3 regions of the Pseudomonas sp. C11 genome follow, and region 2 is predicted to be linked to each of the others. Evidence: riboswitches for the same ligand, from Rfam matches in the RefSeq annotation. Region 2 holds a riboswitch; each other region holds the start of a gene.
What was found. A riboswitch is a leader RNA that binds a small molecule or an ion and turns the genes downstream of it on or off. The one in region 2 is predicted to bind cobalamin.
Positions count from the first base shown of each region.

Region 1 (10,336 bases), on a different contig from region 2:
CGCACAGTCCAGCAGGCCCTGCTCCAGACGATGCCAGCCCACCTCATCGGCCGGCAGGCCGAAGCGCAGGCTGTCCAGTTCGGCGAACAGCCTTACCAGGATGCCGCGCCGCGCCAGCAACTCCATGCAGGGCACCGCGCGCCGCGTGCAGCAGAACTGGAACAGCGCCGAGCCGCCCGTCGGCGGTAAGCCGCAATCGCGCAATAGCGCCGCCAACCGCGCACCGTCGGCCAGCAGGCGCTCGCGCTGCAGGCACTGACCAGCCTCATCACGCAGCAGGCTGAGCGCCACGCTGCGCGCCGGACCGCTGACCGCCCAGGGGCCAAGCCAGTCATCCAGCTCATCGAGCAAAGCCTGCGCTGCGAGAACGAAGCCCAGACGCATGCCGGCCAGGCCGAAGAACTTGCCGAACGAACGCAGCACGATCAGGCCAGGCAGGTCGCTGAATGGCGCCAGGCTGTGCTGCGGCGTGCAATCCATGAAGGCTTCGTCGACCACCAGCCAGCCGCCACGTTCGGCCAACTCATGGTGCCAGTCGAGCAAGCGTATCGGCTCGATCAGGCGCCCGGTGGGGTTGTTCGGGTTGACCACCACCAGCACGTCGAGCTGCGGCAAGGCGCGATGCGTAGAGCCTTCGCTGAGCTTGGTGACCCGATGCCCTTCACGGCGCCAGGCCGCACCATGCTCGGCATAAGTAGGGGCGAGAATGCCAACGTTGCAGGGTTTGCGCAGGCGCGGCAGCATCTGGATGGCGGCCTGCGAGCCCGCCACGGGTAGCAAACCGGGGGCGCCATAGTAATCACGGGCTGCAGCTTCCAGGCCGTCATTCACTTCGGGCAGACGCATCCAGGCTTCGGCCGGCACCGAGGGTAGCGTCCAGCCATAGGGAGCGACGCCCGTGGACAGATCCAGCCAGTCCTCCAGCGCGATGCCATAGCGCTGCGCGGCTGCGCGCAGACGACCGCCATGTTCAAGCACCCAACACCTCCCAAGCCAGCAGGCATACCAGCCATATCGCCACGCCGCCGATCACCCGGTTCATGGCGCGCTCGATATCACGCGCATGCGGCGCCGGGCCTTCGCCCAGTTGCGGGCGTTCATGGCGCTCACCATGGTACTCCGCCGCCCCGCCCAGGCTCACGCCCAGGCTGCCCGCTCCCGCAGCCATCACCGGGCCAGCATTGGGACTGTCCCACAGCGGCGCCTGCCTGCGCCAGCACTTGAGCGCCAGGGCGGTGCGCCCCAGCAATGCGTAGGTCAACGCCACCAGGCGCGCCGGAATGTAGTTGAGCACATCATCGATCTTCGCCGCCGCCCAGCCGAAGCGCTCGAAACGTTCGTTGCGGTAGCCCCACATGGCATCGAGGGTGTTGCTCAGGCGATAGAGCACGACGCCGGGCGCACCGGCGACGATGAACCAGAACAAGGCGGCGAAGACGGCATCGGAGCCATTCTCCAGCACCGACTCGGTACCGGCGCGGGCCACCCCGGAGACGTCCAACGCTGTCGTATTGCGGCTGACCATCCAGCCGACGCGCTCACGCGCCAGTTGCAGATCGCCCAGGCGCAACGCCTGCGCCACCGGTTGCGCGTGCTCGTAGAGGCTGCGCAGGCCAAGGGCGAAGTACAGGGCAAAGATTTCCACCGCCCAGCTCAGCCCGCTGATATGCGCCAGCAGCCAGGTCAGCAGGGTCAGCGGCAACACCGCCAGGCACCAGGCAGTCACGCCATGGCTGCGCCAGCCGCCACCGGACGGGTTGAAACGTTGCTCCAGACGCTCGGCCAGACGCCCGAAGGCCACTAGCGGATGCGCACGGCGCGGTTCGCCCAACACGGCATCCAGTGCCACGCCGGCACAGGTGATCAGCGCCAGGCTCATCGTTCAGTCACCCTGCTCTCCCCATCGATTCTCGAACAGCAACTCGCTCAGTGGGCGCGGCGTGGCCCAGCCCTCTTCCACCAGCATGGGCTTCTCATAGAAGGCCTGCACCGGCCCCAGGCACAGCAGCGCCACCGGTTTGCTGCCTGCCGGCATGCCCAGCAACTCGGCCAGCGCCTCTGGGTCGAACAACGACACCCAGCCCAGCCCCAGCCCTTCGGCCCGCGCGGCCAGCCACAGATTCTGAATGGCGCAGGCGACCGAGGCCATATCCATTTCCGGCAGCGTTCGTCGGCCGAAGATATGCGCTTCGCGCCCGTCCATCAGCGCCACGGCCAGCAGCTCGGCGCAATCACGAATGCCCTCGACCTTCAGGCGCATGAACGCGTCGCTGCGCTCGCCCAAGGCTTCGGCGGTACGCACCCGCTCGGCCTCCACCAACGCATGAGCCGCCTCACGCAGTTGCGGATCGCTGATACGCAAAAAGCGCCAGGGCTGCATCAACCCAACGCTGGGCGCGTGGTGCGCCGCTTCGAGCAGGCGCGCCAGAACCTCGGGCGGCACCTCGCCACCGGCGAAATGACGCATGTCGCGACGCTCGGCGATGGCGCGGTACACCGCCGCGCGCTCCTCGGGGCTGAACGCGTGCTCGCTCATGGGCGCAGCAGCGCGGCGGCCGCCTCCGGGTTGGACGGCAAATAGAAGTGGATGTAGCTGGCGGTCAGCCGGCCGAGACGATAGACCGCTTCGGCCACTGGCTTGCCATTCGGGCAGCGACCGAGCGCCAGCGGCTCTAGCGGGCTGTCCAGGCGCGAATGATGGTAGCTATGCCCACGCAGCTCGCCTTCCGGTAGCGTCACTGCCTGCAAGGCCAGCGCAGTCAGGCGCGGTTGCAACGCGGCGCTGCCGGCCAGCAGACCGAGCATGCGCCCGCTGGCTCCTTGTTTGTCCCGTAACTCGTCGAGCAGATAGAGCATGCCGCCACATTCGGCGAGCAACGGTTTGCCGGCCTGATGATGGGCATGGATCGCCGCCGCCATGGCCTGATTGGCTTCCAGCTCGGCCAGGTACAGCTCGGGATAGCCGCCGGGCAGGTAAAGGCTGTCCACCTCGGGCAGCTCGCTATCGGCCAGCGGCGAGAAGTAGCACAGCTCGGCGCCGAGCACCTGCAGCAGGTCGAGGTTGGCCTGATACAGGAAGGCGAACGCGGCATCGTGCGCCACGCCGATGCGCACACCGTTCAACAGGGGCGCAGGCTCGTCGATCTGCGGCGCAGCAAAGCTCACCGCTGGCGGCAGATCGACATCGGCACTGGCCGCCAACGCATCGGCGGCGGCGTCCAGGCGCGCATCCAGATCCGCCAACTCGCCCGCCTGCACCAGGCCCAGATGGCGGCTGGGTAACTCCACCGCGGCGCTGCGCGGCAAGGCGCCGAACCAGCGAATGCTCGACGGCAGGGCATCACGCAGGATATCGCCATGACGGCTACTGGCAACGCGGTTGCCCAGCACACCGGCAAAGGGCAGATCCGGCTGAAAGGTGGCCAGGCCATGGGCCAGCGCGCCGAAGGTCTGCGCCATCGCCGCACCATCGATCACCCCCAGCACCGGCACACCGAAGTGGCGCGCCAAGTCGGCGGCCGAGGGTTTGCCGTCGAACAGGCCCATCACCCCTTCGATCAGAATCAGATCGGCCTCGCCAGCGGCCTGCCACAGCAGACGACGGCTCTCCGCCTCGCCGACCATGGCCAGATCGAGCTGATACACCGGCGCGCCGCTGGCACGGGCGTGGATCATCGGGTCGAGAAAGTCCGGGCCGCATTTGAACACCCGCACCTTGCGCCCCTGCCGGGTGTGCAGGCGCGCCAGCGCTGCGGTAACGGTGGTCTTGCCCTGGCCGGACGCCGGCGCGGCGATCAGCAGCGCCGGGCAGTGACGTGTCGTCATCAGAATTCGATGCCTTTTTGCGCCTTCACCCCGGATTTGAAGGCATGCTTGACCAGGCTCATCTCGGTGACCGTATCGGCCGCCTCGATCATCCCCGGCAAGGCGCCCCGGCCGGTCACCACCACGTGCTGCAGCAGTGGCCGGGCCTCGATATCGGCCAGCACCGCGTCCAGTTCGAGATAGCCGTGCTTGAGGGCGATGTTCAGCTCATCCAGCACCACCAGGCCAACGGATTCATCGCTGAGCAGGCGCCGGGCCACGGCCCATGCCTCCTGCGCCTTGGCGATGTCGCGCTGGCGATCCTGGGTTTCCCAGGTGAAGCCCTCGCCCATCACGTGATAGCTGACTTCCTCGGGGAAGCGGCGAAAGAAGGTTTCTTCGCCGGTGCTGGCCGCGCCCTTGATGAACTGCACCACACCAACCTTGATGCCGTGACCGAGGGCACGCGCGACCATACCGAAGGCACTGCTGCTCTTGCCCTTGCCATTGCCGCTATGCACCAGCAACAGGCCATATTCATCCTGGGCCTGGGCAATCTTCTCGTCGATCAGGGCTTTCTTGCGCTGCATGCGCGCCTTGTGGCGGGCATCGCGTTCGGCGGATTCGCTCATGCTGTGTTCCCGTACATCAGGCGCCGGCACCGTCATTCGAAGGTGCGACGATGGTGAGGAAGCATGCGAGTGCACGCGACGTCTCCAGGCGCTGGTGGCTGGTCAGGCAGGCGGAAGACGCAAACACGAACGCCCCGGTTGAACCGGGGCGTAAGCCGGACAGCGCCCTCCGCGATGCCGTGAAACTGCGACAGGCCGGTCTCCGGGCTCGTGAGCGACGCCAATGGCACCCCGCCGCGCCTTCCCGTGCCTTGCACAGTGGCCTGAAGCGGCGTTTGACTCACCTACCGTTGCGGGGGCAGCGCCGGCATGCGCACCGGCTTCCCTGTTTCCCCCCTCGGTCGCCGGTTACAGCGACGCGGGGCACCTGAAGCAAGGCGCGCAGGGTAGAGGCTGGCAGGGCTGCGCGTCAATCTTCGGCGCTGCGCCGTCTCCGCCCATGCACCCGGATTAATGGCACAATGCGCCCTCGCGCCTAAACTAATGCCCATAACCGAACTCAAAGCCTGCGCGCGACGGCAGATTCCGCTCGCACCAAATCCTGAACCCCTATTCGCGCCACCCATTTTCACGAACGTGGAGTCCCAATGCTGTTCACGTTTGCCTTCAACGGGTCGCATTCACCTCTTGCGCAAGCCTGCTTGCCACTGCTGCGGCTCGCCTGCACGCACACGCATGCCTCCACGGCGCTCGTGCTGGAGAAAGCGCCGCATCAGGCTCACGTCGTCGCGTTCAGCGGACAGCCACTTGCCGATACGCCCGCCCAGCACCCAGGGCAGTGGCCCGAAACCGCACGACATCTCGTAGATCGGCAAGCGATCGCCCGTCAGCTCGGGATGGATCCGCCGGATTCCGTGCAGGCCCTGAGCCTGCTCCCGCTGGCGGCCGGCAAGGCTTTGCTGTGCCTTTTCCACGAGCGCGCGCAAACGCCCGATGACAGCGATCAGACGGCACTGAGCGATATCGTCAGCAGCCTCGACACGCTGCTGACAATCACCTGGGAACAGCAAGCCCTGATGCGCCGGGAACAACGCATGGCGCTCGCCATCGACGGCAGTAACACCGGCATCTGGGATCGCGACCTGAACAAGGATCGCATTCACTACTCGCCACGCTGGAAGGCGTTGATCGGCTATGCCGAGCATGAAATCGGCGACGACATTCACGACAGCTACAAACGCATCCATCCGGACGATCTCGCCCGCGTTCAGGCCACCATAATCGACCACCTGGAACAACGCACCGAAGCCTACGAGGTCGAGCACCGCATCCGTCACCGCGACGGTCATTACCTCTGGGTGCGCAGCCGTGGCAAGGTGGTGGAACGCGACCGCAGCGGCAAGGCACTGCGCATGGTCGGCACCACGACCGACATCAGCGCGCTGCGCAACATGGCCGAGCAGCTCGAGCAGACGGCCGAACTGATGAGCGCACTGAGCAACGAAATCCCCGGCATGGTCTTCCAGTTCCATGCCCAGGCAGACGGCAGCGGCCAGTTCACCTACATCAGCGCCGGCTCACAGGAGATCTACGGCGTCTCCCCCGCCGAGTTGCAGGCCAACCCCCAGCGCCTGCGGCAATTACTGCACCCGGATGATCTTGGGCTGTACATGGGATCGCTGGAAAGCGCGACCCGCAACCTCACGCCCTGGCGCCTGGAATATCGGGTCTGCCGCAGCGATGGCAGCCATACCTGGTGTCAGGGCGCAGCCAGACCAACTCCCCAGGACGACGGCAGCGTGCTCTGGCATGGCTTCATTACCGACATCACCGAACGCAAGAACTTCGAGGTCGAGCTCAATGTTCTGGCAACGACAGACTCGCTGACCCAACTCTCCAACCGCCGCCATTTCATCCGTCAGCTCGACGCGGAACTGGCGCGACTAAGGCGCTCGATCATCCGCAATGCCACGCTGCTGATGTTCGATCTGGATCACTTCAAGGTAATCAACGACAGTTGGGGCCATTCGGTGGGAGATCAGGCGCTACGCCATTTCGCCGACGTGATCCGTGCCCACCTGCGCAAGACCGACGCCGCGGGCCGTATCGGCGGAGAAGAGTTCGCGGTCGTGCTGTGCGATGCGGATCTCGATGCCGCCCTGCGCTTCGCCGAACGCATCCAGCAGGAGCTGGCACGCACGCCGTTGCAGCATGGCGATCAGCAGACTCACCTGGCGACCAGCGTGGGTGTAGCGACCCTCAGCAATGACGATCAGGCTGCGGAGGCGGCCTTGTCACGCAGTGACATGGCGCTGTATCGCGCCAAGCGTGCCGGGCGCAACCGCATCGAGCATCAGTGAATGACGCTTCAGGGGTTATGCGCCAGTTCGGGCGTCAGCACGCGCTTGGCACTGAGGTAGGCGCTGCGCCAGTAGCGATTGTCCAGGCTGTCCAGACGTACCGTGCCGCCAGTGGAGGGCGCGTGCACGAAGCGCCCTTCCCCCACGTAAATGCCGGCATGACTCACCGCACCGCCACCATTGGTGGCGAAGAACACCAGATCACCACTGCGCAACGCATCGCGCGCAACGCCCGGGCGACGCATGGCACTGAGTTCACGGGTCGAGCGCGGCAGGCTGATACCTGCCGCGTCACGGTAAACATAGCCAATCAGGCCGCTGCAATCGAAACCACCATCCGGGGTATTGCCGCCATAGCGATACGGCGTTCCCACCAGGCCCAAAGCACGGAACAACACATCCTCGGCAGCGCCGGGCGCGTCGAGCGATATGGGTGGCGGGTTGTAAGTGGGTTGGGGCGCGGGAGGAGAACTGCTGCAGGCACTCAGCAGAGCGATGGATGCGATGAAGGCAAGACGGAGCGTGAAAGGCATTGGCGGGACGATCCTGAGCCTGAGTGCGCCCTACTCTGCCGATAAGCGACGAACGGCGCAAGCCTGTCAGGCTGCGCCGTATCGATCAGGGGTGCTGGGCGTGGAGTTCTTCCTGAGGGGCCAGTGCGAGAACGCGCTTGGCTTCCAGGTAACTGCGATTCCAGTAGCTGTCATCGAGACTGTCGATGCGCACGCCGCCACTGCGACGACTGCTGGAATGGATGAACTGGTCGTCACCGATGTAGATACCGGCATGACTGACCCGACCACGGCCACGATCATTGAACAGGATCAGATCACCCGGCTCGAGATCGGCACGCGCCACCTTGGGAGCATCCAGTTTGATCAGATCACGCGTGGAGCGCGGCAGTTGCAGCCCCAGCTCTTCCCGGAACAGATAACCAACGAAGCCACTGCAATCGAAGCCGGACTGCACCGAGGTACCGCCATAACGGTAACGGGTGCCGATCAGCGAGCGACCAAGATCCAGCAGGCTGTCAGCCAGTTGAGGCATTTCGTAAGGTTTGCCGTTGAGCGCGGCGGCAGCAGCTTCGTCGCTGTCGACGCCGTCCAGTTGAGAAACAGGACGCGAAGGGAAGTCCGGTTGCACTGCGACGGCTTTGTCATTCTGCGGCTGCGACTGCGGCGAGTGACCTGCGCAGGCAGCGAGAAACACCGTGAGTGCGAGGGGCACGAGGGGTGCGAAGCGTTTTAGCATGGGCACGACCGTGTCGATGAAAGTTCGTAAGTACGCGACTATGCCCTCTATAAACGCTATTTGCAAATTCTATCGTTAGAAATGTGACTCAGTAGTTTTGGCAACACATCTAAGGCCGTCCCCACCAAGCGGATATCCACCTCGGCACTCAAGGGTGTCAGGCCCGGATTGATCTCCACCGCCAGCCCTCCACGCTCACACGTACGCAGCACTGGCTCGACGATATAAGGAAAGGTCGAGCTGGTTCCCACGCTGAGGGCCACATCGAAGCCCTTGCGCAGCTCGGCATACAGCGTCGCGATGGCCGCCTCGGGCAGCATTTCCTCGAACAGCACCACCGGCGGGCGCAGAATGCCGCCGCACAGGCGACAGCGCGGCGGCAACGGTCGTTGCAAATGCGCAGCCAGCTCGTCGTCCTGCGCCGCGCAGGACTGGCAGTACAACGGCGCCAGCTCGCCATGAATCTCGATCAGGCGCTCCACCGGACTGCCGGCAGCACGGTGGTAGCCATCGATGTTCTGGGTCAGCACCCAGCAACCCGGAATCAGCCGCTGCAACTCGGCGATGACCAGATGCCCGGCATTGGGCGCTGCCTTCAGGCAGGCCCCGCCGAGTTCAGCGAGGTACTTCCAGCACAGGGCTGGATCGCGCTGCAGCATCGACCCGGACAGCGCCGCCTCGATGGGCAGGCCATCTGCGGTGCGTCCGTTGTAGAGGCCGCCAATCCCGCGATAGGTCGGCAGCCCGGAGTCGGCGGAAAGCCCCGCTCCGGTAATGATCAACACCCGCTCGGCCCGAGCAAGGGCTGTAGCCACCTCGCGCAGCGCGGCGTCCATGCGCTCAGCCCAACAGTTCGCTGAGCGGAATGAAGCGCAGACGATCACCTTCAGCCAGGGTTCGCCCTTCCAGCACCTCGGCCAACCCCTCGGCCCAGGCGGCGCTGCGCAACACACCGGAGCTCTGATTGGCATAGGGCACCACGCACCCCTGCTCGATGCGCGCGCGCAGGTATTCGCGACGCTGCCCAGCCTTGCTCCAGATGAAACCGGCAGGCATCTCGAAGGCCAACGGCTCGACCCGCTGCACACCCATGCGCCGCAGCAGATAAGGCCGAGCCAGCAGCCCGAAGGTCACCAGGGTCGAGGCCGGATTGCCAGGCAGACCGATCACCGGCACACCTTGGTAATGCCCGAAGGTGAGCGGCTTGCCCGGCTTGATCGCCAGCTTCCACAGTGTCAGCTCGCCGGCCTCGCGCAGGGCAATACCGAGAAAGTCCGCCTCGCCTACCGATACCCCGCCAGTGGAGAGAATCAGATCGACACCCTGCAGCGCCGCCAGCGCCTCTCGGGTTCGCGGAAAGTCGTCCGACAGGATGCCGCCGTCGACCACCTCGCATCCGAGCCGCTGCAGCCAGCTAATCAGCAGACGGCGATTGCTGTTGTAGATCTGCCCGGCCTCCAGCGGCTGACCAGGCTCGACCAGCTCATCACCCGTCGACAGCACCGCCACCCGCACGGCGCGCCGAACCTCGACAGTCGCAACACCCAGCGACGCAGCCAAACCCAGCTCGATGGGGCCAAGGCGCGTGCCTGCCGGCAGCACACATTCGCCTACCTGGGTTTCCTGCCCCCGGGCACGAACGTTCTGCCTAGGGCGCAACGCCTGGCGAAAGAGCACACGCCCGTATGCATCCAGCTCGACGTTTTCCTGCATTTCCACCGTATCGGCGCCTGCAGGCATCGGAGCCCCGGTAAAGATTCGCGCACAGCTGCCCGGCTCCAGCGGCTGCGGCGCGGAACCGGCGAGAATGCGCTGACTGACGGGCAAGGCAACGCCCTGCCAATCGGCCAAGCGCAGCGCGTAACCGTCCATTGCGCTGTTGTCCCAGGGCGGCAGGTCGAGCGTGGCGACCAGAGGCGCGGCCAGCACACGTCCGTCAGCCTCGGCCAGCGCAACGCATTCGGTTTCCGTGATCAGGGAAGATTCGGCCAGTGACAACAGGCGCTGCTGCGCCTGCTCCAACGGCATCAGTCCAGGCTGCGCGCCACCGCTCATCCGCGGCTCTCGCAGGGCGCGGCCTTCTTCAGGTGCGGCACGAAATTGCAGGGGCGATGACGGGCGTCGAGCTGCTCGCCAAGAATACCGTCCCAGGCGGTGCGACAGGCATTGGTCGAACCTGGCAGGCAGCAAACCAAGGTGCCATTGGCCAGTCCGGCCAGCGCACGCGACTGCACGGTGGAGGTGCCGATATCGGCGACGGAAATCTGCCGGAACAGCTCGCCAAAACCATCGACCTGCTTGTCCAGCAGGCAGGCGACCGCCTCCGGGGTGCTGTCCCGACCGGTGAAG
Region 1 is NZ_JAWIIP010000004.1:86,071-96,406, forward strand. It holds gene cobD (threonine-phosphate decarboxylase CobD) at 1-978, opposite strand, end outside; gene cbiB (adenosylcobinamide-phosphate synthase CbiB) at 971-1,879, opposite strand; gene bluB (5,6-dimethylbenzimidazole synthase) at 1,883-2,536, opposite strand; gene VC352_RS08235 (cobyrinate a,c-diamide synthase) at 2,533-3,825, opposite strand; gene cobO (cob(I)yrinic acid a,c-diamide adenosyltransferase) at 3,825-4,436, opposite strand; cobalamin riboswitch at 4,612-4,822, opposite strand; gene VC352_RS08245 (hypothetical protein) at 5,057-5,251, opposite strand; gene VC352_RS08250 (diguanylate cyclase) at 5,291-6,736, shown strand; gene VC352_RS08255 (C40 family peptidase) at 6,745-7,269, opposite strand; gene VC352_RS08260 (C40 family peptidase) at 7,355-7,987, opposite strand; gene VC352_RS08265 (NAD-dependent deacylase) at 8,044-8,823, opposite strand; gene glp (gephyrin-like molybdotransferase Glp) at 8,828-10,042, opposite strand; gene moaB (molybdenum cofactor biosynthesis protein B) at 10,039-10,336, opposite strand, start outside.
Region 1: it holds a riboswitch for cobalamin, as region 2 does, so the genes downstream of both, cobO (cob(I)yrinic acid a,c-diamide adenosyltransferase) here and VC352_RS13570 (TonB-dependent receptor) in region 2, are expected to answer to the same signal.

Region 2 (10,336 bases):
ATAACGCCGCCCGCGCCGCCGAAATCGTCGGCGTGCCCTGCTGGGCGCTGCGTCGCCCTGGCTGGCAGCCAGGCGGGGAGGATGACTGGCGCGAGGTGGACGGCTGGGATGAACTGACCCGCGCACTGGCACTATTCGAACGGCCCTTCTTCACCTCCGGACGCGAGCCGCTGGCGCATCTGCATGAGATTCCTGAGCACCAGCACTGGACGGTACGTTGCCTGCAGGCCGAACCGGCGCCGCCGCGTGCTGAGATCATCGGCGCGCGTGGGCCGTTCTCCCTGGACGAGGAGCGTGCACTGTTCGCCCGCATCCGCTGCGACGTGCTGATCAGCAAGAACAGCGGCAGCGCGTCCACCGAGCCGAAGCTGCAGGTGGCGCGAGAGTTGGGCCTGCCGGTGCTGCTGTTGCGTCGTCCCGAATTGCCGGTGGTGACGCGTGAGTTTGCGGAGTTGGACGCCCTCTGCGAAGCGCTGCCCCTGTAGGGCGGGTGAAACCCGCCAACGTCGGCCCGGCGGGTTACACCCGCCCTACGCTTGACGCCACGCCGCCTGCCATTGCCAGTGGTGACGCGCGAGTTCACCGAGTTGGATGCCTGGGGCGAGGCGCTGCTCCTGTAGGGCGGGTGAAACCCGCCAATGTCGGTCTAGCGGGTTGCACCCGCCCTAAGCTTGCCGTTGCGCTGCTAGACTGCCGCCCCGTTTTGGAGACTGTCATGAGCCAAACCCCTTACGCCCGCATCCTGTTCATCGGCCCCGGCCTGGGGCGTGGTGCATCGTCCGAGCGCCTGCAGCAGCGCATCGAAACGCTGCTGGGCGAGGCGCATCTGCATGACACCGAGCAGGACGGTTTCTGGCACGCCATCGATAACGCGCCACGCCCGCTGCTGCTGGTCGACCTGGAACCGCGCGCCGATGCCGCGCACCGTGACTGGTTGCGCGAGTGCATTGCCGAACGCGGTAATGGGAGCGAGGTGTTCGTGGTCTGCACCGCCATGGAAGACACCTGGCTCGATGGCCTGGGCGCGTTGCTCGAACGCCGTGAAGCGCATATCCCCTGCAGCGACGTGCCAGCCGTGCCGGAACACCATGCCTGGTCGCAGATCCCGCCGCATGCGCAGCGCCTGCTGCTGTGCAACGGCCCGCGCTGCACGCGCAAGGGCGCGCTGGGCCTTTGGAAAACCCTGCGTCAGCGGCTCAAGGCCGCCGGCAAGCTGGAGTGCGAGGGCGGTGTGCATATCACCCGCAGCCAGTGCCAGTTCCCCTGCGACCTGGGCCCGACTGCGAGCCTTTATCCACAGGGCGAGTGGTATGGCATCAAGGATGAAGCGGCGGTGATCCGTCTGGTCGACGAGCGTCTGGTGGCGGGCAGGGCGTTGCCGGAGTTGCGGATTGATGAGCAGGCTTAATGCCCGCCCCCTTTCGCGGCTGACGCGCAATGCCGCCCAACTGCTCCTATAAAAGAGCAATCGCCGCTAAAGCGCCTCCCACAGTCGGCCCCGCGCCTTGACTTGAACGGAGGCGGGTGGTCATATCCGCCCCGCTTCAGGTGTCTCACGCCGCCGCGCGTGAGGTGAAACGGGAAGTCGGTTGAAGTCCGACGCTGCCCCCGCAACGGTAAGCGAGCGACCGCATCGATACGCCACTGTGCGCCACGCGCATGGGAAGGCGATGCGTTCATGACCCTCGCAAGCCCGGAGACCGGCCTGGAGTCGTTTGTGTCTGGCAACCCGCGGTGGGCGGGCGTTGACTCCAGTAGGGCGCCGCCGTGCCCCTGTCTGCTGTTGCGCATTTCCATCGGATTGCCGTGCCTTTTCTCTTTGCGATGGAAGCAATATGGCGCGCCATTTCCGCATCAAAAAAACCGGTCTGGCCGATTTGGCCAGGGCATCCGTTCGGCTGCCTTCCTGGCGACAGAGATTGAAAATGTTATGTTATAACAATAACGTTTCATGTCTCGACTCCTCGCGTACCACCGGAAGCCCTAACGTGCGAAACCCTGTTATTCACTGCACCTGGCCGCTGGCCCTGCTGTTCAGCGGCCTGGCCCTGGCCGACAAGGCTGTCGATCTGCCCGCACTCGATGTCCAGGCCAAGGCCGCCGAGGAGGGCGAAAGCGACCTGCGCACGCCCACCACCAGCGGTTCGCGCCTGGAGCTTTCGGCCCTGCAAACCCCGGCCAGCACCAGCAGCTTGAGCGGCGCCGAGGTGCGTGAACGCAACAACCTGACGGTACAGGATGCAGTAACCCGCACGCCCGGCATCAGTTTTATCGGCACGCCCGGCAATGGCGGCACCGCGCTATCGGCACGCGGCTTCACCGGCCACTCGGCGACCATGCAGCTCTACGACGGCACCCGCCAGTACGTCGGCGCCGGCACCGTGACCTTCCCGGCGGACACCTGGTCGGTGGCGCGCATCGACGTGCTGCGTGGCCCGGCTTCGGTGCTCTATGGCGAAGGCGCCACCGGCGCGGTGATCAACGTGGTGCCGAAGAAGCCCTTCTCCGGCCCGGTCGAGAATCACCTGCGCCTGGGCTATGGCAGCGACGACCGCCGCCAGGCCGCGCTGGACAGCGGCGGTTCGTTGAGCGACGCGCTGAGCTATCGCTTCAACCTCAATCAACAGGCCAGCAATGGCTGGGTCGACCGTGGCGATTCCGACAGCCTGGCATTGAGCGCCGCGCTGCGCTGGGATGCCAGCGAAGACCTGAGCTTCACCCTGTTCCATGATCAGGGCGAGCAGAGCCCGGAGCGCTACCTCGGCACGCCCCTGGTCGATGGCAAGTTCCGCGAGAGCCTGCGCGAGCGCAACTACAACGTCGCCAACGCTGATATCCACTACAACGACCAGATCACCCGCCTGGTGACCGACTGGCGCATCAACGACGCACTGACGTCCAACAACCAGCTCTACTACATCAAGACCCAGCGCTACTGGCGCAACAGCGAGGCTTACCGCTGGCAGCCGGGTGATACGGTCGAACGAGGCGATTTCTGGCGCATCAAGCACAACCAGGAACAGCTCGGCGACCGCCAGAGCTTCAGCCTCGATCACGCCCTGTTCGGCCTCGACAGCCGCACCGTGGTCGGTGTCGACTACAACCATATTCGCTTCGCCCGCCACCACGATTTCGACAACACCTTCACTGACAGCGTACCGCTCGGCCAGTCCGGCGGCGGCAGCTACCAGAGCACCGACAGTTACCGCCCACGCGAGCTCAATCAGGCCCGGCAGTTCTCGCTGTTCGCTGAGAACCGCACCCAGCTCACCGAGCGCCTGGCGCTGGTCACTGGCGTGCGCCGCGATCAGGTGCATCTCGAGCGCAACAATCGGGTCGACGACAGCCGCGTCGACCGCAGCCTCACGGGCGACAACTGGCGCGCTGGGCTCGTCTTCGCCCTGACCCCGGAGCTGTCGCTGTACGGCCAGTACGCCACCAGCACCGAAGGGGTGAGCAACCTGCTCACTCTCAACCCGAGCCAGCAGCAGTTCGATCTGAGTGAAGCCAAGCAGACCGAGATCGGCCTCAAGCAACTGTTCTGGGGCGGGCAGGGCGAGTGGACGCTGGCCGCCTATCACATCGTCAAGGAGAAGCTGCTCAGCCGTGAGACACCGACATCACCCACCGAGCAGATCGGCCAGCAATCCTCCGATGGCCTGGAGGCCTCGCTGGAACTGGCGCTGGGGCGTGGCTGGCAGGTGTCGGCCAACGCGGCGTTCGTCCGTGCCGAGTACGACGATTTCGTCGATGGCGGTGGCGACCGCAGCGGCAATCGTCCGGTCGACGTGCCGAGGCGCACGGCCAACCTATGGCTGAACAAGGATCTCGGCAGCGGCGTGGAGGCGGGCATCGGCGCGCGTTATGTCGATGCACGTTATGTCGATACGGCCAATACCGAGAAAGTGCCGGGTTACACGGTGGTCGATGCGAATATCGCCTGGCAGGTGCTGTCGGACGTGCGCCTGGGCCTGGAGTTGAATAACCTGTTCGACCGCCAGTACGCCACCAGTGCCAGCAGCGATGGTCAGCAGTGGTTCCTTGGCGCGCCGCGTTCGCTGTTCGTCACGGCGGATTACAGCTTTTGAAGCGCGCGTGCCTGTCTCGGCGCGCCGCACGTGGAGAGTTCTTGTGTCAGTGAGTAGCGCCTCGGGCTGGTCGTTCAGCCTGTTCTCGCCGCCCGCGAGCCGCCGTAAGGCGGCGTCCGAGCCGCGCCTGCGCATCCGTGACCTGGCCTGGTCGCCGGATGGCCAGCGCGCCTTGCTCGAGGCCATCGACCTGGACATCGGCGACGGTGAGCTGCTCGGCCTGATCGGCCCCAACGGCAGCGGCAAGACCAGCCTGCTGCGCTGCGCCTATCGTTTTCAGCGGCCGTGCAGCGGCAGTGTTGAACTGGGCGGCGAAGCGCTGTGGCAACGCCCGCCACGCTGGAGCGCGCAGCGCGTGGCGGTGGTGCTGCAGGAATTCCCGCAGGACTTCGGCTTGCGTGTGCACGAGGTGGCGGCCATGGGTCGCACGCCGCACAAGGGGCTGTTCGACGGCGACGATGGTGAGGATCAGCGCCTGGTCGACGAGGCGCTGGCGCGGGTCGGCCTGAGCGAGCGGGCGCAGCAGGATTTCGCCCGCCTGTCCGGCGGCGAGAAGCAGCGCGCCTTGCTCGCCCGCGCCCTGGTGCAGCAGCCGCAACTGCTGATCCTCGACGAGCCGACCAACCACCTCGACCCGCGTTACCAGATCGAACTGCTGCGGCAGATCAAATCGTTGGGCCTTGCGACGCTGGCCAGCTTCCATGATCTGAACCTGGCGGCGGCTTTCTGCGACCGCCTGTGCGTGATCGACCAGGGTCGCCTGGTGGCCGTCGGCACGCCCGCCGAGGTGCTCACTGCCGAGCTGCTGCAACAGGTGTTCGGTGTGCAGGCACTGGTCGACACCCATCCACTGGCGGGTTATCCGCGTATTACCTGGATTCTTTGATGAAGCGCTCACGCACGGTCGAACCTGTAGGAGCGAGCTCTGCTCGCGAATCATGGGTAAAGACAAAAGCTTCGCGAGCAAAGCTCGCTCCTACATTCATTGGTGCAATCCTGCTGGCGCTGGCCAGTCCCGCCTGGGCCGTGATCGTCACCAGTTGCGACCGGCAGATCACCATCGACCAGCCGCCGCAACGGGCCGTGAGCCATGACGTGAATATGACCGCCATGCTCCTGGCTCTCGGCCTGAAAGGGCACATGGCCGGCTACACCGGCATCAGCGGTTGGAAGACCCTCGACCCGAGCATGCGCGAGCAGCTTGATGGCCTGCCCGAACTGGCCGCGCGTTATCCGTCGCTGGAAAACCTGCTGGGCGCAGGCACCGATTTCGTCTTCGCTGGCTGGAACTACGGCATGCGTATGGGCGGTGAGGTCACCCCGAGCAGCCTGGCGCGCTTTGGCATCCCGGTGTACGAGCTGAGCGAGTCTTGCGCCCACGTTATGCCGGGCCGCGTCACCAGCCTCGACGATGTCTACACCGACCTGCACAACCTCGGTCGAATCTTCGCCGTCGAGGATCGCGCCGACGCGCTGGTGCAGGGCATGCAGGCGCGGGTGGCGGCGGTGCAGGCGCGCCTCGGTGGGCAGCCAACGCGGCCACGGGTGTTCGTTTACGACAGCGGCGAAGACCTGCCTTTCAGCGCCGGGCGCCAGGGCATGCCGCAGCCACTGATCGAGGCGGCCGGCGGGCGCAACGTGATGGACGGTGTGACCGGTAGTTGGATCAAGGTGGGCTGGGAAGCGGTGGTCGAGCAAGACCCCGAAGTCATCCTGATCGTCGACTACGGCGAGCGCACGGCGGCGCAGAAGCGCGACTTCCTGCTGCAGCACCCGGCGCTGCAGGGTGTCACGGCGATCCGTGACAAGCGCTTCGTGGTGCTGCCGTATCTGGCGGTGACGCCAAGCCTGGATAACGCCGCCGCCATCGAGACGCTGGCCGCTGCGCTGCACCCCGAGGCCTTCGCCCAGTGAATCGCTATCGCCTGCTGCTGCTTGGACTGGCCGTGCTGCTGGCGCTGTCCTGCGCCTGGTCGCTGGCCTTCGGCGCGGCGCAGGTGCCGCTAGATCGCGTATTGGCGATCCTCGGCCAGCATCTGTTGGGTATCCCGCCCGAGATGCCGATCAACAGCGGCCAGGACAGCATCGTCTGGCAACTGCGTGCCCCACGGGTGCTGCTCGGCGCGCTGGTCGGCGCCGGACTGGCACTAGTCGGCACCGTGCTGCAGGCGGTGACGCGCAACCCGCTGGCCGACCCGCACCTGCTCGGCGTCAGCTCCGGTGCGGCGTTCGGTGCGGTGATCGTGGTGCTCTACCTGGGCGAGTTCGCCGGGCTGCTCAGCCTGCCGCTGGCGGCCTTCGTCGGCGCGCTGGCGAGTATGTTGCTGGTGCTGGCCATCGCCAGCCGGGGCGGGCGTCTGGAGAGCGACCGCCTGCTGCTGGCCGGGGTGGCGGTGTCGTTCGTGATGATGGCGGCGAGCAACCTATTGCTGTACCTGGGCAACCCGCATGCGGCCAGCTCGGTGCTGTTCTGGATGCTCGGCGGCCTCGGCCTGGCGCGCTGGGAGCTGCTCTGGCTACCAGCGTTGTGCCTGGCCCTGGCCATGATCGTGCTGCTCGGTCTGGGCCGCGCGCTGAACGCGCTGATGGCTGGCGAGCAGAGCGCCGTGAGCCTGGGCCTGGAGCCGCGTCGGGTGCGCTTGCTGGTGTTCGTGGTGGCCTCGTTGCTCACCGGCGTACTGGTGTCGCTGTCCGGTGCCATCGGCTTCGTCGGCCTGATGCTGCCGCACGTGGCGCGCTTTCTGGTCGGCGCCGAGCACCGCCGCGTGCTGCCGGTGGCGGCGCTGCTGGGGGCGCTGTTCCTGGTCTGGGTCGATGTCGCAGCGCGCACCTGGCTGGCGCCGCAGGATCTGCCCATCGGCATCGTCACTGCGGCCATCGGCGGAGTGTTTTTCGTGGCCCTGCTCAGGCGCCGCTAGTCGCCTTTACAGACGGAAGCGCTGCACCTGGCTTTGCAGCGAGCTGCCGAGGCGTGCCAGCTCCTGGCTGGCCTGGCTGGTCTGCTCGCTGGCGGTGTAGGTCTGCTCGGTGATGCCACGCACGTTGAGCACGCTGCGGTTGATTTCCTCGGCCACGGCGCCCTGTTGTTCGGCGGCGGCGGCGATCTGCTGGGTCATGCCCTGGGCGTTGCCGATGCTCGTGGTGATGCTGTGCAGGGCCGCGCCGGCCTGGCGGGCCAGCTCGACGCTGCTGTGGGTCAGGTTGCGGCTGCCTTCCATGCGTTGCACGGCCTTGAGCGTGCCCTGCTGCAGGGCGGCGATCAGCGTCTCGATTTCCTGGGTGGACTGTTGCGTGCGCTGGGCCAGGCCACGCACTTCGTCGGCGACCACGGCGAAACCACGCCCGGCTTCGCCGGCACGCGCTGCCTCGATGGCGGCATTGAGCGCCAGCAGGTTGGTCTGCTCGGCCACCGATTTGATGACGTCGAGCATGCCGCCGATGCGTCCGCTTTCCTCGGCCAGGGCACTGATGGCCTCGCCGGTCAGCTCCACCTCGCTGGACAGGCTGTCGATCTGGGCGATGGCCTTGTTGACGATCTGCGCACCACTGCTGGCTTCCTGGGCGCTGTGCTCGACCGCGTGCGCCGTTTCCACTGCATTGCGCGCCACGTCCTGCACCGAGGTGGCCATCTCGTGCATGGCGGTGGCCACCTGATCGGTTTCCAGCTTCTGCTCGTTGGCGCCGGCACGGGTCTGCTGGGTGATGGCGGAAAGCTCTTCGGTGGCGCTGGCGATCTGCGCGGCGCCGTCGCCGATATGCCCGATCAACTGCCGCAGGCTGCTGGTCATGGCATTCATGCCTTGCTGCAACTGGCCGATCTCGTCACTGCGCTGCACCTGATCCTGATGGCTGAGGTCGCCGCTGGCGATGCGTTGCACGTTGTGCAGCACGCTGCGCAGGGCCGGGACGATCTGCCGGGTGATCAGTAGGGCGCCGACGATGCCGAAGATCAGCGCCAGTGCCAGGCAGCCCAGCAGCATCCCCGAGGCCTGCTGGGTGTCTTCGTTGCGCCGTTGCATCTGGTTGTCATACAGCGCCTGACAGTGCTCGACCATTGCCAGAACCAGCGCATTGGCTTTCTTCTGATCCTGATCGATGCGCAGCAGGGCGGCCTGGTGGGTATCGAGCGTATCGCGGTAGGTGCGGATGGACTGCTCCATCTCCTGAAACAGTGCGGGCGGCGCATCGCTCAGCGTCGCACGCAGGGGCTGGAGATTGGCCAGGGTCTTGTCGATGGCATCGAGGGTCGACTGGTATTGATCGGTCTTGCCGCTGTAGCTGTAGGCGCGCGTCTCGAAGCGGGCGAAGAGGAACTGCATCTGGATGGTCTTCACCACCTTGTAGCGTGCGTATGTCCGCTCGACGTCCAGTGTGTCGCTACTGACATAGCTGTCCAGCTTATCCAGGGATGCCAGGGCCTGATCGCCGCTGCTGCGGCGCAAATTTCGCGACGAGGCGATCTGCTGGTAAGCCCCTTCCATGTCGTTGATCAGCGCCTGGTAGTTGCCCAGCGCCTCGTCCATCTGGGCGATCTTCTGCTGGTTTTCCTGGGTCATGAAATAGCCGCGCAGGTCGGCCAGATTCTGCTCGATGGTGACGATCTGCTGCTTCAGCTCGGCAGCAGATTTCTCTTCGCCGTTGCTCTGCAGATACGCGGCACGCGCCAGGCGCATGTCCGAGAGATGCTGCATCAACTGGTTGACCGCACTCATGCGATCCATGCGGTAGGACAGGTTGGAGAGGGCGTACCAGCCAGCCGAGAACATCAGAACGCTCATGATCAGCAGCAGGCCGAAGCCGGCGATCAGTTTCTTGGCGACACTCAGGTTTACCAACCAGCGATTCATACGACGTGCTCCTTGAGTGGCGGGTGGACGGTGCGTGTGTTCGAGGGCAGGCACACAGCAGTCCAGCACCGATTGAACGGAGCCACGTCAGGATTCTCTTGGCAGCGGATGACTCGTGGAGTCAGGCAGGGAGTCGAGGGCATGGGCAGTCGTTCTTGTTGTCTTATTGGCTTCGATGGTATCGGCCAGGTTTTCTTTATGAGTAGGCGGCTTACCCATCATCTGGCGGCAAGCGCTAGGGGATCGCCCTGACCTGTAGGGTGGAGTCAGCCTTGCGGGACTATGACAGGGCTGGATAAATCGATCCAATGCAATTCTGGCGTCTTTTATTTCTTTTTAAGCATTAATCAGTGCGGTCTGTGCTGCGCTTCTGAGGGGTGGTTCAGAGCAGCCTGTTGCCGTTAGTCAGCTTGAACGAACCTGGCCAGGCATGGCTGGGTCATCTGCTTCAGGTTCCATCACACCTGATCAGGAGGGACGACCATGCTCGCGCAACTGCCCACCGCACTTCGTGACCTGCAACTGCCGCTGCGTCTGAAACTGTGGGACGGCAAGCAGATGGATCTGGGGCCGAAACCGCGGCTGACGCTGGTGGTCAAGGATCCCAGCCTGGTCAGCCAATTGGCTCACCCCAGCCTGGATGCGCTGGGCGCGGCCTACGTCGAGGGCCGGGTGGAGCTGGAAGGTCCCATCGAGGCGGCCATCGAGTTGGGCGATGCACTGAGCAGCGCGCTGCTGGGTGACGACAGCGCGCCGGTGGAACTGCACACGGCCCACGACAAGCGCAGCGACGCCGAGGCGATCAGCTACCACTACGACCTGTCCAACGAGTTCTACCGGCTGTGGCTGGATCGCGACATGGTTTACTCCTGCGCCTACTTTGAAACCGGCGGGGAAAGCCTCGACCAGGCCCAGCAGGCGAAGATGCGCCACCTGTGCCGCAAGCTGCGCCTGCAGCCGGGCGACAAGCTGCTCGACGTCGGCTGTGGCTGGGGCGGGCTGGCGCGTTTCGCCGCCCGCGAGTTCGAGGCCGAGGTGTATGGCATCACCCTCAGCCAGGCGCAACTGGAGCTGGGCCTGCAGCGTGTGGCCGAAGAGGGCCTGAGCGAGCGCGTGACCCTGGAGCGCCTCGACTACCGCGACCTGCCGCAGGATGGCCGTTTCGACAAGGTGATCAGCGTCGGTATGTTCGAGCACGTCGGTCACGCCAACCTGGCGCTGTATTGCCAGCGTCTGTTCGGCGCGGTCAGGCCCGGCGGGCTGGTGATGAACCACGGCATCACCTCGCGCTTCACCGATGGCCGCCCGGTCGGTCGGGGCGCGGGCGAGTTCATCGACCGCTACGTGTTTCCGCAGGGCGAGCTGCCGCATCTGGTGACCATCGCCACGGCGATCAGCGAA
Region 2 is NZ_JAWIIP010000007.1:238,904-249,239, forward strand. It holds gene VC352_RS13560 (cobalt-precorrin-6A reductase) at 1-485, shown strand, start outside; gene VC352_RS13565 ((2Fe-2S) ferredoxin domain-containing protein) at 716-1,408, shown strand; cobalamin riboswitch at 1,530-1,724, shown strand; gene VC352_RS13570 (TonB-dependent receptor) at 1,989-4,088, shown strand; gene VC352_RS13575 (ABC transporter ATP-binding protein) at 4,168-4,974, shown strand; gene VC352_RS13580 (hypothetical protein) at 4,958-5,200, opposite strand; gene VC352_RS13585 (ABC transporter substrate-binding protein) at 5,115-6,002, shown strand; gene VC352_RS13590 (iron ABC transporter permease) at 5,999-7,006, shown strand; gene VC352_RS25450 (methyl-accepting chemotaxis protein) at 7,013-7,885, opposite strand; partial or broken gene VC352_RS25455 (methyl-accepting chemotaxis protein) at 7,868-8,935, opposite strand; gene cfaB (C17 cyclopropane fatty acid synthase CfaB) at 9,419-10,336, shown strand, end outside.

Region 3 (10,336 bases), on a different contig from region 2:
CTGGATATCCGCCCCGAACTCTACGACCTGTGGCTCGACGCGCTGCTGCTGACCATCAGCGAGCACGACAAGGAATGCGACGCGGATGTGCGTCAGGCCTGGCGTGAAGTGCTGAACAAAGGTATCGCCGTGATCAAGGCCGGTTATTGACTCAGGTCATGGTCGCCGGGGCCGCCCCTGCGACAAAACGCCTGAGAACCTGTTCACGATCTGCGTTCAATCCAGCCTGGCCGGTAACTCGCGCCACTGCCCCGGTTGCAAGCCATCTAGCCGCCAAGGGCCAATCGCCACACGTACCAGACGCAGCGTGGGCAAACCGACGGCGGCCGTCATGCGCCGCACCTGGCGGTTGCGTCCCTCGCGAATCACTAACTCCAGCCATGCCGTCGGCACGCTCTTGCGAAAGCGCACCGGCGGATTGCGCTCCCACAGTTCGGGCTCAGCCAACAAACGCGCCTCGGCCGGCAGGGTCGGGCCGTCATTGAGCGTCACGCCCTCGCGCAATTGCTGCAACTGCGCCTCGCTCGGTTCACCCTCCACCTGCACCCAGTAGGTCTTCGGCAACTTGTGCTTGGGATCGGCGATACGCGCCTGCAGGCGGCCATCGTTGGTCAGCAGCAACAAGCCCTCGCTGTCACGATCCAGACGTCCCGCCGGGTAGACGCCGGGCACATCGACGAAGTCCTTCAAGGTGGCGCGGCCCTGCTCGTCATTGAACTGGGTGAGCACGTCGAATGGCTTGTTCAGCAGCAACAGGCGCGGCTGCGCAGGTGGTGCCTTGGTCACGCGGCGGGGTGCGGCAGGGCGGCGATTGACAGGGGGACGAGGGCGGGACATGCAACGGGCTTCGCGGGAACCGGGCTGCGCAGTGTAACCCACGATAAGCCGCATTGATGGTGCTTCCCTGATTCGCCACGGCAGCTAAGCTGCTGATTCACCCCTGCGATCCGGAGCTACCGATGAGCAACAACGCCGAACTCGCCACCTTCACCGGCTGGGCCGCCACCACGCCCAAGGCGCCATTGGAACGCCTGAGCTACGACCCCGGCCCGCTCGGCGCCGAAGAGGTGGAAGTAGCGGTGGAATATTGCGGCATCTGCCACTCCGACCAGTCGATGATCGACAACGAATGGGGCAACGCCCGCTACCCCTTCATCCCCGGCCATGAAGTGGTCGGCACCATCGTCCGCCTCGGCGAGCAGGCGCGCGGGCTCAAGTTCGGCCAACGGGTCGGCATCGGCTGGTACAAGGGCAGTTGCATGCATTGCGGCTCGTGCATGGAGGGGGCGCACCAGCTGTGCCGCTCGGTGAAGCCGACCATCGTCGGCAGCCACGGCGGTTTCGCCGATCGTCTGCGCTCGCACTGGGCCTGGGCCGTGCCGCTGCCCGACGGCCTCGATCCGGCGCTGGTTGGCCCGCTGTTCTGTGCCGGCTCCACGGTGTTCAGCCCGCTGCTGGAATTCGACATCAAGCCCACCGACCGCGTCGGCGTGGTCGGCATCGGCGGCCTCGGTCACCTGGCGCTGCGTTTTCTCAACGCCTGGGGTTGCGACGTCACGGCCTTCACCTCGTCGCTGAACAAGCAGGACGAGGCCAAGCGCCTGGGCGCTCACAAGGTGGTGGCCTCCACCGACAGCGCTGCGATGAAGGCGATTGCCGGCACCCTGGATTTCCTTCTGGTCACGGCCAGCGCCGATCTCGACTGGCCAGCACTGATCGGCACCCTGCGCGGCAAGGGCCGCCTGCACTTCGTCGGCATCGTGCCCAGCGCCATCCCGGTGCACGTGTTCAACCTGATCCCGCAGCAGAAGAGCCTGTCCGGCTCGCCAGTCGGCTCGCCGAAAAACATGGCGACCATGCTCGAGTTCTGCGCACGACACCAGATCCTGCCGCAGGTCGAGCACTTCCCCATGAGCCAGGTGAACGCGGCCATCGACCACCTGCGCAGCGGCAAGGCGCGCTACCGCGTGGTGCTCGACGCCAGCCAATGACAGCACGGGCGCAGCGCTGGCATGCTCTGCGCCCTGCTTGATCTTTCGATGCCCACTGACATGCCGCTGACTCTCGACACACCCACCGCTGCCGAACTGCCCACCCTGGTGGAAATCTGGGAGGCCGCCGTGCGCGCCACCCACCACTTCCTGCCGGAAAACGACCTGCAGGTGATCAAGCCGTTGCTATGCGGGCAGTATTTCCCCGCCGTGCAACTGACCTGCGCGCGGGACGAGTCGGGGCGGATACTGGGCTTTCTCGGCACAAGCGAAGGCATGGTGGAAATGCTCTTCGTCGACCCGGCCTGCCACGGTCAAGGTGTGGGCAAGCAGTTGATGCTTCACGCCATCGACGAGCTGGGCTCCACCCGCGTCGACGTCAACGAGCAAAACCCGCAGGCCGTGGGCTTCTACCAGCATCTGGGGTTCGTCGTGACCGATCGCTCGCGCCTGGACGGCGGCGGCCGCCCCTTCCCGATCCTGCATATGGCACTCATCCGATAGACCAAGCCGCCACGATCCCTTCCAGCGCCCGCTTGAGCTCGACCCGGCTGGCTGCCGCCGCGAGGCTGACACGCACGGCGTGCCCCGGATTGGCCTCGACCGCAAACACCTCGGCCGGCACCACCTCCACACCGTTCTGCCGGCACGCATCAGTCAGACCAACCGGCACCGCACCATCCAGCCACAGATGCGGCGCCACCGCCCGACCCTGCGGCATACGTGATCCGAGCACACGCGCGGCCAGGCGCCAGCGCTGATGCAGTTCGTCGATTTGCCAGGTCAGGCGTTGTTCGGCGATGCCGCTTTCGATCCATTCACAGGCCAGCGCCAGGCTCAGCGGCGTTACCGCCCAGCGCGTCGCTTGAGCCTCGGGATCGATACGCTCGAGCAGCTCGGGTGCACCGGCGATAAAGCCCAGGCGCAGGCCGGGTGCAACGCTCTTGGACAGGCTGCTGATCAGCAGGCAACGCTCGGGAAGCTTCACGGCCAGCGGCGCCTCGCTGCCGAGCACGCCGTAGACATCGTCCTCGATAATCCACAAGCCTCGACGCCGCGCCACCTCGGCGATGGCAGCACGGCGCTCGGCATCGAGGCTGGCGCCGGTGGGGTTTTGCAAACAGGGCGTAAGCACCGCCACACGGGCGCCAGTGGCGCGGGCCTGACGGTCAAGGTCATCAGGCAGGATACCGTGCTCGTCCATCGCCACGCCGTGCAGCGGCAGGCGCAATTGACGCGCGGCGGCCTTGATCCCCGGCGCCGTATAACGTTCCACCAGGATCGGCTCACCCGCTTCGCACAGCGCCAACAGAGCAGCCGACACGCCCTGCTGGGCGCCGGCACAAAGCAGCAAACCACCCGGTGCCAACTCCAGGCCGCGTCGGCGCAGCCAGCTCGCGCCCGCCAGGTGCGCACGCTCCACCAAGGCTGCCGACGGGTAGGCCTGCAACGCGTCCAGCTCGCAGCGCGCCGCCAGGGCGGCGAGGCTGGCGGAGAGGTCGTGATTGTCCGGGTCATGCACCGGCACGTTGGTCGACAGGTCGATCAGCTCGCCCTGCGCGGCCGGTTGCTTGAGGCGGAACAGGCTCGCCTCACGGCTGCCGGCGAGCACGTAGGTGCCACGCCCCACCTCGCCGGACACCAGATGCCGACGCGCCGCCTCGCGGTAGGCGAGCATCACTGTGCTCGGGTTGATGCCCAGCGTCCAGGCCAGCCGGCGCTGCGGCGGCAGGCGTTCGCCAGGCTTGAGTTCGCCACGACCAATGGCCGCAGCGATGGCCTCGACCAACGCCAGGTAAGTGGGTAAGGCGCTGTTTTGCAGATCAGGAAGCCACATTGTTTGCCATGCAATATAAATATTTACCCATACAATGCGCCGCACTAGCATCCGGGTCAACGCCACCCGGAGCATTCGCCATGTTCGACCTCACCCAACTGCGCCAGAGCGCGGCACTGGTTCATCGCCATATGGCGCCCACGCCACAACTGAGCTGGCCGCTGCTGGCCCAGCGCACGGGCTGCGAGGTCTGGGTCAAGCACGAGAATCACGCCCCGACTGCCGCCTTCAAGGTGCGCGGCGGGCTGGTCTATATCGACGCCCTGCTGCGCCGCGAGCCGCAGGTGCGCGGGCTGGTCACCGCCACCCGAGGGAATCACGGCCAGAGCCTGGCGCTGGCGGCGCGTCAAGCGGGCCTGGCCATCCGCATCCTGGTGCCGCATGGCAACGCCCGCGAGAAGAACGCGGCGATGCGCGCCCTCGGCGCCGAGGTGATCGAATATGGCCGTGACTTCGACGAAGCCCGCGCCGAGGCGGCGCGCCTGGCCGAGCGCGACAACCTGCACTGGGTACCGTCATTGCATGAGGATCTGGTGCGCGGCGTAGCCACCTACGCCCTGGAGCTGCTGGAAGCGGTGCCGAATCTGCGCCGGGTCTATGTGCCTATCGGGCTCGGTTCGGGCATCTGCGGGATGATCCGCACCCGTGACCTGCTTGGTCTCGACACCGAAATCATCGGCGTGGTCGCCAGCGGCGCCGACGCCTATGCACGCAGCTTCGAGCAGGGCTGCCTGGTGCAGACCGAACGTGCCGACACCCTGGCCGACGGCATGGCCTGCCGCCAGCCGCAGCAACTGACACTGGACATGCTCAGCGCCGGCGCTGCACGCATCGTGCGAGTCAACGACGAGGAAATTCGCGCCGCCATCCGCGCCTACCACGAAGACGCCCACAACCTCGCCGAAGGTGCCGGCGCTGCCGCACTGGCCGCTCTGATGCAGGAGCGCGAACTCAATGCCGGGCAGCGCGTGGCCGTGGTACTCAGCGGCGCCAATATCGACCGCGCAGCGCTGGCCGAGCTGTTGCGTGACGAGGCGCCGGTGGCCGCCTGAACTCAAACCGTGGCGAGCGGCTCGGCAGGCTGGCGAGCGGGTGTCTGCCGTAACCAACGCGCCAGCCCCCACTCGGCCGCGATCAGTGCCAGCAACAGAGCGAGCTGAATCAGCAGGGCAATATAGAACGGCTTGAACACATGGCCGACCTGCTTCTTGAACAACCCGAGAAGAAACTCGGCCTGGAACAGCTGCTCGATACGGGCATCCAGTACCTGAGTCAGCACCTTCTCGTTGAGCCCGCTGTAACGGGCGGTTTTCTCTACCGCCATCTCGCCAATCGCCTTGCCTAGCAGGCTGGCGCGCAGACGGTCGAACAGGTCGAAGGCAATGCGCTCGGCGGTCGAGGCATCGGCACGGGCCTCGGCCTCCAGCAGCCGTTCGCTGCGCAGGTAGTCCAGCGCCAACTGGTTGAGCACCTCCTGCACGCTGGCATCGCGCACCGCCAGGGTGCCCTGTTGGCCCTGCGCTTCGACATAGGCCTGGAAATCGCTCCAGACGCCATCAGCAAGCTCCTGCACCATGGGTGCGTAGCTGTCGAGATGGCGATTGATCTGCTGCTGGCTGCCATACAGCAATCCGCCCTGGAAACCGAGAAACCCTCCGGCCAGCGGCAACAGCAGAAAGTAGAGTTTGAGCAGCCAGTGGTGCCAGCGGTTATTGCGCGCCAGCCAGCCCAATCGGTGCAGCTTTAGCGCCAGCAACAGACCCGCAACCGCACCGAGCAGCAGGGCCAGGCCGGTGTAGAGGAAAAGACTGAAAAAGCTGAAGGGTTCCCACAGCGCGGTGAGCAGCAGACGTGCCTGTTCCATGTGTATCGCCTCGTTCGTCCATGACGAGGGCGAGTCTAAACCAGCGCGCTAATCAGTGCCGCCGGGGCGTGACCAGACTGTGCGTCAGGCCACGCCCTGCTTATCAACGGAACGGCGGCTCGTCGAAGCTACGCAGCTTGCGCGAATGCAGCGAGTCGAGCTGGCTGCGCATCAGCTCCAGCGCGGCGATGCCAATATGCAGGTGCTGGGTCACGGCGCGCTCGTAGAAGGCACCGGCCGCACCGGGCAGCTTGATCTCGCTGTGCAACGGCTTGTCCGACACGCAAAGCAGCGTGCCGTAGGGCACCCGCAGGCGATAGCCTTGCGCGGCGATGGTGCCGCTCTCCATGTCCACCGCCACCGCACGCGACAGGTTGATCAACGGGCGCTCCTGCGCCCAGCGCAGCTCCCAGTTGCGATCGTCGTAGGTCAGTACGGTGCCGGTACGCAGGCGCTTCTTCAGCTCATCGCCCTGCTCGCCCGTCACCTGCTTGGCCGCTTCCTGCAGCGCCTGCTGCACTTCGGCCAGCGCTGGCAGCGGGATGTGCGGTGGCAGCACGCGGTCGAGGATGCCGTCGCGGCGCATGTAGGCGTGGGCCAACACGTAATCGCCGATGGTCTGCGACTGACGCAGGCCGCCACAGTGGCCGATCATCAGCCAGCAGTGCGGGCGCAGCACGGCCAGGTGGTCGGTGATGTTCTTGGCGTTGGACGGGCCGACGCCGATGTTGACCAGGGTCACGCCATGACCATCTTCGGCCTGCAGGTGGTAGGCCGGCATCTGGTAGCGGTGCCAGACCACGTTCTCGATGATCGCCTGCATCTCGCCTTCGTTCATGCCGCGCTCGATCACCACGTTGCCGGGCAGCACCATGCGGGTGAAGCGCGAGGCGCCCACCAGCATATCAAGGCCATGGCGGATGAACTGGTCGACGTAACGGTGATAGTTGGTCAGCAGAATCCAGGGCTGCACATGGCGCCAGTCGCTGCCGGTGTAGTGCTGGATGCGCTTGAGCGAGAAGTCGGTACGCGCCGCGTCGAACAGCGCCAGCGGCAGCGGGTCGATGTTCTCCCAGTCGTACAGACCGTCGGCGGTGCCGTCGGTGGCGGCGGACAGGTCGGTACTGGGGAATACCCGCGCCAGCTCAGCGGCGGTCACGCCACTGCCGGCCAGCTCATCGCCGCCCTCGACCACGTACGGGTAAGGAATGTTCTGCTGACTGCGACCGACCTCCACCCGCACGGTGAAGTCGTTCATCAATGGGCGCAGCTGCTCCAGCAGGTATTTGCGGAAGGCAGCCGGCTGGGTCACGGTGATCGCGTAGGTACCTGGGATCTGCACCTTGGCGTAGGCGCGCACGGTGGTCGGCACTTCGCCCTGGCACAGGTAGGTCAGGCGCAGTTCGGGGTAGCGGAACAGGCAGTGCTCGCTGGCATCCGGACGGATGCGCTCCTTGAGGTAGCGCTTGAGCGCGTGGCTCAGGGCACCGGTGGCTTCCTGGTGCAACGCGGCAAGGCGATCAACCGCCTCTTCGGGGGTATGGGCAACGATAAAATCATCGGAACAGGCTTTCACAGGCATCTTCCTGGCAGAACGAACGCCCCTATCTTGCCTGCAACCTCATGGCAAAACATAGCGCGGCGACCGAGCGCATCGGTCACCGCGCTCTGGATCAGGCTGCCGCCTGGTGCAAACGCACGTTGAACAGCGGGCCTCGGCTGAAACGCGCCAGCGCCTTGGCACCAGCCAGCACGCCCAGGTCGATCAGCGGCTCGACCAGAATCACGCTCATGTAGGCCAGGCCGAAGCTGCCCACGGCGGCCAGGTTATCACTGGTAAAGCCATGGCCGTAGAAGGCCCAGAAGCCGACCCAGGCGACGATACCGCCCTGATAGGCGGTCGACAGCGCCAGCGCCTGCTTGTAGGACAGGTCGACATAGGCGGTACCGGGCGCGACGATCCGTTTGGCCAGCACACTGATGGCCCACAGCGGCACCAGCAACGTGGTGACGTTCATGCCGTACTGCGGCAGGTCGAATGGGGCGAACAACAGCCCTTGCAGCAGCAGGCCAGCGGCCAGACCGACGGCCGTGGCACCGGCGCCGAACAGCAGGAGCAAGGTGGAGCCGAGGATCAGGTGCACCTCGGAAACGCCAACCGCATGGTGCGGGAATACCTCGAAGAAGCAGAACACCAGCGCGGTGGTCAGCAGGCTGCGCAGCGCCAGGGCGGTCGCCCCGCCGTTGTCGCGAATGGCATCGCGCGCCAGTTTGGCGGTCAGGCCAAAGGCACCGACTGCGGTTGCGTAGCTGAGGAAAATCTTGGCGCCTTCGACGACACCGGGTTCGATATGCATGCAAGTTCCTTGGCCGCGCCCACCGCGCGACGAGTTGGAGGATCGATGGATTCGATGGCAGGTCTCCTGGCTCACGGCTTGGCACTTCGCCCGCCTTCCCGACCGGAGTCAGTGGCATGAGGGCATCGTTCGCCGCTTACAGTTGCGGGGGCAGCCAGGGCATTGGCGAGACTCGCCGCACCCTGTTCCCTTTTCATCCGCGTCACGTAGGTGCACGCAGAACCATCGGCCGTCAGATTACTCGCCTGCTGGGCTAAAAAACAGCGCGCCGGGCTGGCGCGGTTGGCTCATCCCTGTTGGCGCGGGGAACACGTTTAGTACGACCAACTATCCCAAAGGGAAAAATCAGCCGCTAAAAATCCACCAACTTTTCCTTGTTAAAGATCGCTCAAGAATCAAAGCAGATTCGGCGTGCTACGCGCCAGCAACGCCTCGACGTCGACACCTCGCGGCAGAGTGCCGTAGACCCGTCCACGGCCTTCCAGGCGGCTGGCGATAAAGGCATCTGAGACGGTGGCGTTGCCGGCCTCCAGCAGCAGCTTGGCCTGCAGTGCCACGGCCATATCCTCGGTGAGTTGGCGGGCGCGATACTGGATATCGGCGGTATCGGCAAAATCGGCTTTAAGGCGCTGAATATGCGCCCTGAGGCGGGCATCTCCGTGGCCGTCGCCCAGCTCATTGAACAGCGCATCGAGAACGCCCGGCTCCTTGGACAGAGCGCGCAGCACGTCCAGGCATTGCACGTTGCCGGAGCCCTCCCAGATAGAGTTGACCGGCGCCTCGCGGTAAAGGCGCGGCATGATGGTGTCCTCGACGTAACCGGCACCGCCCATGCACTCGCTGGCCTCGTAGATCATTTCCGGGGCGCGCTTGCAGATCCAGTATTTGCCCACGGCGGTGACCAGGCGGGCGAACTTGTCTTCCTGCGCATCATGCGAGTGGTCGAGCGCGCGGCCCATGCGCATGCACAGCGCCAGCGCGGCTTCGCTCTCCAGCGCCAGGTCGGCGAGCACGTTCTGCATCAGTGGCTGGTCGGCGAGCCGCTTGCCGCCCACCTGACGGTGCGCGCAGTGGTGCGCGGCCTGGGTCAGGGCCTGGCGCATCAGGCTACTGGAGCCGACCATGCAGTCGAAGCGGGTCATGGCCACCATCTCGATGATGGTCGGCACGCCGCGTCCTTCCTCGCCGAGCATCCAGGCGAAGGCGCCACGGTATTCCACCTCGCTGGAGGCGTTGGCCCAGTTGCCCAGCTTGTTCTTCAGGCGCTGGATGTAGAACTGGTTGCGCGTGCCGTCCGGGCGATGACGCGGCAGCAGAAAGCACGACAGGCCCTTGTCGGTGTAGGCCAGGGTGAGGAAGGCGTCGCACATCGGCGCCGAGCAGAACCATTTGTGGCCGACCAGCTCGTAGCCCTGCCCCGGCCCGCCAAGACCGATGGCGTAGGCGCGGGTGGTGTTGGCACGCACGTCGGTGCCGCCCTGTTTCTCGGTCATGGCCATGCCGATGGTGACGCCGGTTTTCTGCTCCATCGGCAGGTTGCGCGGGTCGTACTGGCTGGAGAGGATCTTCGGCAGCCACTGCTCGGCCACGTTGGGCTGCAGGCGAATGGCCGGCACGGCGGCAAAGGTCATGGTCAGCGGGCAGCCACTGGCGGCCTCGGCCTGGCTGTGCAGGTAGGTCAGGCCGGCACGGGCGACATGCGCGCCGGCACGCGGATCGGCCCAGGGCAACGAAGGCAGACCATGCTCGACCGCCGTGCGCATCAGTTCGTGATAGGCCGGATGGAACTCCACCAGGTCGATGCGGTTGCCGTAGCGATCATGACTCTTGAACACCGGTTTGTTCTCGTTGGCGAGAAAGCCGGCCTGCATCAGCGTGCCGCCGGCCAATGCGCCGTAGGCACTCAGGCGTTCGTAGGCCCAGGCCCCGTCATAACGACGAGTCCACTCCTGCAATGGCAGGTCGAGGCGATAGAGATTGGCGCCGTCCAGGCTCGGCACCTGGTTGAACACCTCATGAGTTTCGGCGTGCAGGCTGGGTTTCATCGCGTGGAGTCCTCGGCGCCGACGGCGCGCAGGCAGAAGGTGGCTAGGCTGGCACTGACCTGATCCAGAGTGAGGCCGACATGTCCGGCTTCGCGCGCCGCCCGGGCGGGTGGCGACAGCGGCCCGATCAAGGCTTCGGCGATGGCGCCGACCAGGCAGGCGGCGGTGAGGCCGAGTTGCTCGATGCGAAACTCGCCAGCACGAACGCCCTCGCCGAGCAGATCGACGAACAGTTCGGCATA
Region 3 is NZ_JAWIIP010000009.1:268,628-278,963, forward strand. It holds gene VC352_RS16435 (globin) at 1-150, shown strand, start outside; gene VC352_RS16440 (pseudouridine synthase) at 217-786, opposite strand; gene ahr (NADPH-dependent aldehyde reductase Ahr) at 960-1,991, shown strand; gene VC352_RS16450 (acetyltransferase) at 2,052-2,495, shown strand; gene VC352_RS16455 (PLP-dependent aminotransferase family protein) at 2,485-3,828, opposite strand; gene VC352_RS16460 (threonine dehydratase) at 3,909-4,880, shown strand; gene VC352_RS16465 (hypothetical protein) at 4,883-5,692, opposite strand; gene amn (AMP nucleosidase) at 5,796-7,268, opposite strand; gene VC352_RS16475 (energy-coupling factor ABC transporter permease) at 7,366-8,049, opposite strand; cobalamin riboswitch at 8,088-8,291, opposite strand; gene VC352_RS16480 (acyl-CoA dehydrogenase family protein) at 8,445-10,094, opposite strand; gene VC352_RS16485 (TetR/AcrR family transcriptional regulator) at 10,091-10,336, opposite strand, start outside.
Region 3: it holds a riboswitch for cobalamin, as region 2 does, so the genes downstream of both, VC352_RS16475 (energy-coupling factor ABC transporter permease) here and VC352_RS13570 (TonB-dependent receptor) in region 2, are expected to answer to the same signal.